Acidaminococcus fermentans DSM 20731: one gene and its partner. Each later gene encodes a partner of the first gene's protein in a complex. Links are inferred from orthologs where the notes say so. Each region holds a gene or a part of one and is shown on either strand. Other genes may lie near its edges.

What was found.
Region 2: the proteins of dnaG (region 1) and dnaB are in contact, whole or in part, in a crystal structure (PDB 2R6A), measured with the Geobacillus stearothermophilus proteins. The link is inferred for Acidaminococcus fermentans DSM 20731 from one-to-one orthologs. Residues at the interface, in WP_049624496.1 of Geobacillus stearothermophilus: Lys456, Leu457, Leu458, Pro459, Ala460, Asn463, Ala464, Leu467, Leu535, Leu536, Ile537, Ala538, Gln544, Glu545, Asp548, Tyr549, His552; in WP_033016901.1 of Geobacillus stearothermophilus: Ser13, Glu15, Ala16, Gln18, Glu91, Leu92, Asp94, Ala95, Val96, Pro97, Thr98, Ala99, Ala100, Asn101, Tyr104, Tyr105, Ile108.

What each region holds. Positions count from the first base shown.
Region 1 is NC_013740.1:1,976,325-1,979,524, reverse strand. Bases 323-3,200 are described here. They hold dnaG (DNA primase), read left to right. Parts: upstream 323-794; coding sequence 795-2,606; downstream 2,607-3,200. Other genes in these bases: rpoD (RNA polymerase sigma factor RpoD), read left to right, coding at 2,658-3,200; ACFER_RS09115 (pyruvate, water dikinase regulatory protein), read left to right, coding at 323-696. Also shown: more of ACFER_RS09115, read left to right, coding at 1-322. UniProt on the Escherichia coli protein: RNA polymerase that catalyzes the synthesis of short RNA molecules used as primers for DNA polymerase during DNA replication.
Region 2 is NC_013740.1:52,095-55,401, reverse strand. Bases 1-2,985 are described here. They hold dnaB (replicative DNA helicase), read right to left. Parts: upstream 2,167-2,985; coding sequence 835-2,166; downstream 1-834. Other genes in these bases: ACFER_RS00240 (DHH family phosphoesterase), read right to left, coding at 2,720-2,985; rplI (50S ribosomal protein L9), read right to left, coding at 2,308-2,760; purB (adenylosuccinate lyase), read right to left, coding at 1-638. Outside these bases: more of ACFER_RS00240, read right to left, coding at 2,986-3,307. UniProt on the Escherichia coli protein: The main replicative DNA helicase, it participates in initiation and elongation during chromosome replication. Travels ahead of the DNA replisome, separating dsDNA into templates for DNA synthesis.

The DNA of each region.
Region 1 (3,200 bases):
AAAAGCGTGGAGCAGATCAACAAGATTCTTACGGAAGCCAAGGAGCAGAACGCCATTGTCTGCTATACCATGGTTTCTCCGGAAATGCGGGAAGCGGTGGCCCGGAAGTCCATCGAGCTGGATGTGGAAGTGGTGGATATCCTGGGCCCTGTACTGAAGGCCATTGAAAAGACTTCCGGCCTGCTGCCCAAGAACCAGCCCGGTCTGATCCATGCCCTGGACCATGAATACTTCAAACGGGTGGCGGCCGTGGAATTCGCCATCAAGTACGACGACGGGAAGAATCCCTGGGGCCTGGCCAAGGCGGACCTGGTGATCATCGGGGTATCCCGGACTTCCAAGACGCCCCTTTCCATGTACCTGGCCAACAAGCAGCTGAAAGTGGCCAATGTGCCGCTGGTGCCGGAGATCCCACCCCCGGAGGAACTGTTCAAGGTCCCTTCCAGCCGGATCATCGGCCTGTTGATCGACCCCTACAAACTCAATGAAATCCGCTGTGCCCGGCTCAAAGCCATGGGGCTTACGGACGGAGCCAACTATGCGGACATCCGACGGATCCAGGAAGAACTGGAATATGCCCGGGCCATTATGCAGCAGCTCCACTGCATGATCATCAATGTGTCCAACCGGGCCATTGAGGAAACCGCCAGCCTGATCCTGGAATATCTCCGGAAACGGTTCGACTACGAATCCTGAAAACGGATTTTGTCAAGAGGAAATTTCTGTGCCAGCAGGGATTTCCTCTTTTTTGTCGAATAAAAACAGTATCGCAGGAGTGAAAAAGGAAGGATCCCATGGATGAACTGAAAGAGAAAATGACCAATTTCAAAGAGCAGGTGCGGCAGGCTGCTGATCTGCTGACCATCGTTTCTGAAACGGTGAGCCTGAAGCGCCGGGGCACCCAGTACTGGGGATGCTGTCCCTTTCATGGGGAGAAAACGCCTTCCTTCAAGGTGGATCCGGCCCGGGGGCTGTTCCACTGCTTCGGCTGCGGGGCCGGAGGGGATGTGTTCTCGTACGTGATGAAGCGGGACAACCTGACCTTCCCGGAAGCCCTGAAGCAGCTGGCGGAAAAATATGGGATCCCGGTGCCGGAACGGGCCAAATCTGCCCGGGAAATCGCCCGGGAAAAGGAAAGCCGGGAAGTGATGGGGGCCAATGACCTGGCCTCCCGGTTCTTCCATTCCTGTCTGGTGAACACCCGGTACGGAGAGCGTGGCATCCAGTACCTGGCAGGCCGGGGCATCGGACGGGATATCATCGATTCCTTCGGGCTGGGACTGGCCCCACCGGATTTCCAGACACTCTCCACAGCTCTGGAGAAACGGGGGGTGACGGAAGAGGTGCTGCTGAAGGCGGGGCTGGTGAGCCCCCGGCAGCGGGGCACCCGGGTCTACGACAAGTTCCGGGCCCGGGTGATGATTCCCATCCGGGATCCCCGGGGCCGGGTGGTGGGCTTTACCGGGCGGATCCTGGACAAGGACGCCTCCCCGGCCAAATACATGAATACCCCGGAAACCGCCTGGTTCCACAAGGGGAATCTGCTTTTCGGACTGGACCGGGCCTCAGGCCCCATCCGGAAGCGGCAGCAGGCTCTGATCGTGGAAGGCCACATGGACGCCATCAGCCTCCATGCCGCCGGCATCGACTGGGCGGTGGCCTCTATGGGGACTGCTTTCACCGAGCACCAGGCGGCCCTTCTGAAACGGCTGACCCCGGAAGTGGTTTTCTGTTTCGACAGCGACCGGGCCGGCCTGGCGGCGGCCATGCGGGCCATTCCCCTGGCGCTCCAGGCCGGCCTCAAATGCCGGGTGATGCACGTGACCGACGGGAAGGACCCGGACGAATTCATCCGGAAGGAAGGCCGGGAAGCTTTCGAGGAACTGCTGAACAATGCCAAACCCGGCATGGACTATCAGGTGGATACGGTGCTGGGGGAATGTGACCTGGAAACCCTGGGGGGCAAAGTGGAAGCGGTGGACAAGGTGCTTCCCCTGTTCCGGGACTGTCAGAGCGATGTGGAAGTGGGCGAGCGGATCCGGGAACTGTCCCGGCGGCTGGCCATTGACGAAGGGCTGATCCAGAGCGAATACCGGAAGCTGACCCATCAGGAATCCGGTGGCCGGGCCTACAATCCGGAATGGCTCACCCAGCAGAAGGTGAAGGTGACCAGTCCCACGGAACAGGCGGAACGGCTGGTGCTCCGGGCCTTCCTGGAAGGGATCCCGCCCCGGCCGGGCCAGGAGGGCATCGCCCATGTGGATTCCTTTACCAGCCCGTCCCGGCAGGCCATTTTCACCACCTTCCTCCGGATGGTCCAGGAAGGGACCTACAAGGATCCCCGGGACCTGTTCCCCCATCTGGACGACGCCGGAGCCGGAGAGCTTACCGGGATCCTGACCCTCAATGTGGAAAAGGGAACCCTGCCTTCCATCCTGGCGGATTGTCTACGGCGGCTGCAGATTGCCGCCCTGGACCGGGAGTACGAAAAACACAGCCAACTGGCGGAAAAATATGAAAAAGAGGGAAATGAAAAATTTTTGCAGGAATTGGCGGAATGTCGGCGAATAAAAATGGAGATAGGAAAATTGACAAAACCGGCATAAGGCCGGAAACCGTAGATTTTTCTCATTTGAAAGAAAGGAGGGAACGCCCCAATGACTGAAAAAGAAAAGAAAGAATTGGAGCCGCAGCTGACTGCCAACGCAGCAGAGAAAGGACAGAGTGAGGCCCAACCCACGGCAGTGGGAAAAGCCAAGGCTGCTCCCAGAAAGAAGAAGGCGGCAAAAACCACGGGAAAGGCGGGTTCAGGAACGAAAACCAGAAGCAAGGCAGGCAAAAAAGACAAACCCAAAACCGCGGCGGAATACCTGGCGGAATTCGAAGCGCTGGCCAAAAAGAATCACGGCGTTCTCACCTATAAGGAAATCCAGGACCGGCTGCAGAACGAAGACACTGTCTCCGTAGATGAGATGGATGCCATCTATTCCAAACTGGCAGAAAAAAACATTGAAGTGGTGGATGACGGAGCCGAAGACGAGGAACCGGAAACCATCGATGAAGACGAGCTGAAAGTGGACGAATCGGAACTGGCCAATCTGTCCGTTCCGGAAGGGGTCATTGTGGATGACCCGGTCCGCATGTATCTGAAAGAAATCGGCCGGGTGCCTCTGCTGGCCGGGGATGACGAAATCAAACTG
Region 2 (3,307 bases), 1.9 Mb from region 1 along the record:
ACCTGGTTGGCAATGGGCACAGGCGTCAGGCCCAGTTTTTCACAGACGTATTTTTCCACAAACGGGTCGATGTTGGAATAGGTCCCGATGGCACCGCTGAGCTTGCCTACAGAGATGTATTTCTTGGCCATTTCCAGCCGTTCGATGTTCCGTTCGGTTTCAGACATCCACAGCAGGAACTTCAGGCCAAAGGTCATGGGTTCCGCATGGATCCCGTGGGTACGGCCCACGCACAGGGTATGCCGGTATTTCTGGGCCTGGCTTTTCAGGATTTCATGGAGTTCTTTTTCTTCCCGGATCAGGATTTCCGCGGAATGTTTCATCATGAGCCCCATAGCCGTATCCTTCACGTCGTTGGAGGTCAGGCCTTTATGGATATATTTGGAAGCATCGCCGACGTGTTCAGCCACAGAAGTAAGCAGAGAAATGATGTCATGGTTGGTGGTCTTTTCGATTTCGTGGACCCGGTCCAGATCGAAGTCCGCCTTGGTTTGGATGTCATGGAGCGCATCATCCGGTACAATGCCCAGTTTGTTCATGGCTTCGCAGGCCGTGACTTCAACTTTGACAATGTTGCGGTCTTCGTTTTCTTCCGTCCAGATGGAACCCATTTCTTTACTGGTATAACGTGGAATCACAATACTTCCTCCTTAGGTTTTACAAAAAATGGCATAACGAGGGAACACACCGTTCCCGCTGTCTTTTTATTGTATCATTTTGCCGAACGCTTCGCAACGATAAGAATATTTTGTTTGCAATAAAAGGCAGCCGCAACCCGGCTGCCCTCCTTCAGCAATTGACAATTGACAAACGGCTGCTGTATGGCAGCCCCATTCATTCCGGCCGCCGGCTCAGGTCCTCGAACCGGGTAATGTCTTTCCGGAAATACAGCGGCACCGTGCCCACCGGACCATTCCGGTGCTTGGCCACGATCAGTTCCGCCACATTCTTCTGTTCCGTATCCTGGTTGTAATAATCGTCCCGGTAGATGAAGCAAACGATATCCGCATCCTGTTCCAGGGCCCCGGATTCCCGCAGGTCACTGAGCATGGGCCGTTTGCTGGTCCGCTGTTCCACGCTCCGGCTCAGCTGGGACAGGGCGATCACCGGCACATTCAGTTCCCGGGCCAGTCCCTTCAGGGACCGGGAGATGTCACTCATTTCCTGCTGCCGGTTGTCGCTGGCCCGTTTGGAAGATCCCTGCATCAGCTGCAGATAGTCCACGATGATCAGATCCAGGCCGTTTTCATTTTTCCACCGCCGGGCCTTGGACCGCATTTCCAGTGCCGTCATCCCCGGGGTATCGTCCAACATGATCTTGGCGGCACTGAGCTTGTCCGCCGCACTGACCAGGTTGGGCCATTCGCTTTCCTGGAGCTGGCCGATCCGCAGCCGGGAGGCGTCGATCCGGGCCTGGGAGCACAGAAGCCGCTGGACCAGCTGCTCCTTGCTCATTTCCAGGGAAAAGAAGGCCACGGATTTGCCCCCATCCAACGCCACATGTTCCGCAATATTCAGCACCAGGGAGGATTTCCCCATGGAAGGACGGGCCGCCACGATGATCAGATCCGAAGGCTGGAGACCGCTGGTCATCTTGTCGAAATCCGTAAACCCGGTGGGCAGACCGGTGAAGGCATCCTTAGTGTCATACAGCTCTTCGATCCGGGCCATGGCGCTTTTCACAATGTCCTTGATCTTCACCACGCCCCCGGAATGTTTCCGGTTGGCCACCGCCAGGATTTTCTGTTCCGCCTGGTCGATGGTCTGGGCAATGTCCTGGTCTTCCTCATAGCCGCTGGCCGCCACTTCCGTTGCGGAATTGATCAGCTGCCGGCGGAGAGATTTTTCCTCCACAATCTTGGCATGGTACACCACATTGGCTGCCGTGGGCACCGCATTGCTCAGGGCCGTAATGGCCGCTGTGCCCCCGATGGCATCCAGTTTTCCCAGCCTCCGCAGCTCTTCCGTGACGGTGACCAGGTCCACCGCCTCATTGCGGCTGTGGAGATCCATAATGGCCGAAAAGATGGTCCGGTCGTCCGGACGGTAAAAATCATCCTCATTGAGGATTTCTCCCGCCTTGTCGATGGCTTCCCGGCTGATCAGCATGGCTCCCAGCACACTTTGTTCCGCCTCGATATTCTGGGGTGGGATACGTTCTTCCAAAGGACAGGCCTCCTTTCCTGAAAGAGAACCCACCACCGTTGCCCCAAGGCAGCAGTCCCCCTCTCAAGACAGCGGTTGATCTGTCTATCCGCCCTTTTCAAGGGAGGGGACCAGCCGTAGGCTGGTGGTGGGTTTGTTCTGTTATTCTTCCGTTTCTACAACCACTTTGAATTTGGCAGACACATCCGGCAGCAGTTTGGCCGTAGCGGTATATACCCCCGGGCTCTTGATGGTTTCCGGGATCTCGATTTTCCGCCGGTCAACCCCTTCCATGCCGGTCTGAGTCAGCAGGGCATCCGCCACATCCTTGGAAGCAATGGAACCGAACAGCTTGCCGTTGGCCCCCACCTTCACCTTCATGTGCAGGGTGACTTTTTCCAGCTGGGCCGCCAGGACCACCGCTTCGTCATGGGCCTGGGCAGCCCGGTGTTTGGCCACCTGCATATCCTGTTTGGCCTGGTTCAGGTTCCGGGAAGTAGCTTCTTCCGCCATGCCCCGGGGAATCAGATAGTTCCGGCCATAGCCTTCCGCCGTTTCGATGATATCGCCTTTTTTACCCAATTTCTTGATGTCCTGCAGCAGGATTACTTTCATCTGTATCGCTCTCCTTCATTTGTTCTTTGGCCAGTTCAAGGACCTTCGGCATCAGTTCTTCCGCCGTCACGCCCTTCACCTGGACCCCGGCAACGGTCTGATGGCCGCCGCCGCCAAGTTCTTCCATCATCACCTGCACATTGACGGATCCGTCACTGCGGGCGCTGATGCTGACTCCATTCTCGTTCTGGCTGAAAACCACACTGGCCCGGATGTCATCCATGGTCAGCAGTTCATCCGCCGCCTGGGCCACGATCACCGGCGTGTCCTTGTCCTGGCAGGAACACCGGTGCACCGCCACAGCCAGCCCGGGCAGGGGCTGTTTCATCTCGGTGATGATCCGGGCCCGGGTGAGCACCGTATGTTCATCATCCTTGAACAGCAGGGAAACCATATGGGGATCCGCCCCGTTCCGGCGCAGGAAGGCTGCCGCTTCGAAGGTCCGTTCCCCGGTCTGTACCGCAAAATTCTTGGTGTCCACCAGGATCCCTGCATACAGGGCCGTGGCTTCCACTTCCGAAAGCTGCAGCTTGTTTTCAAAATACTG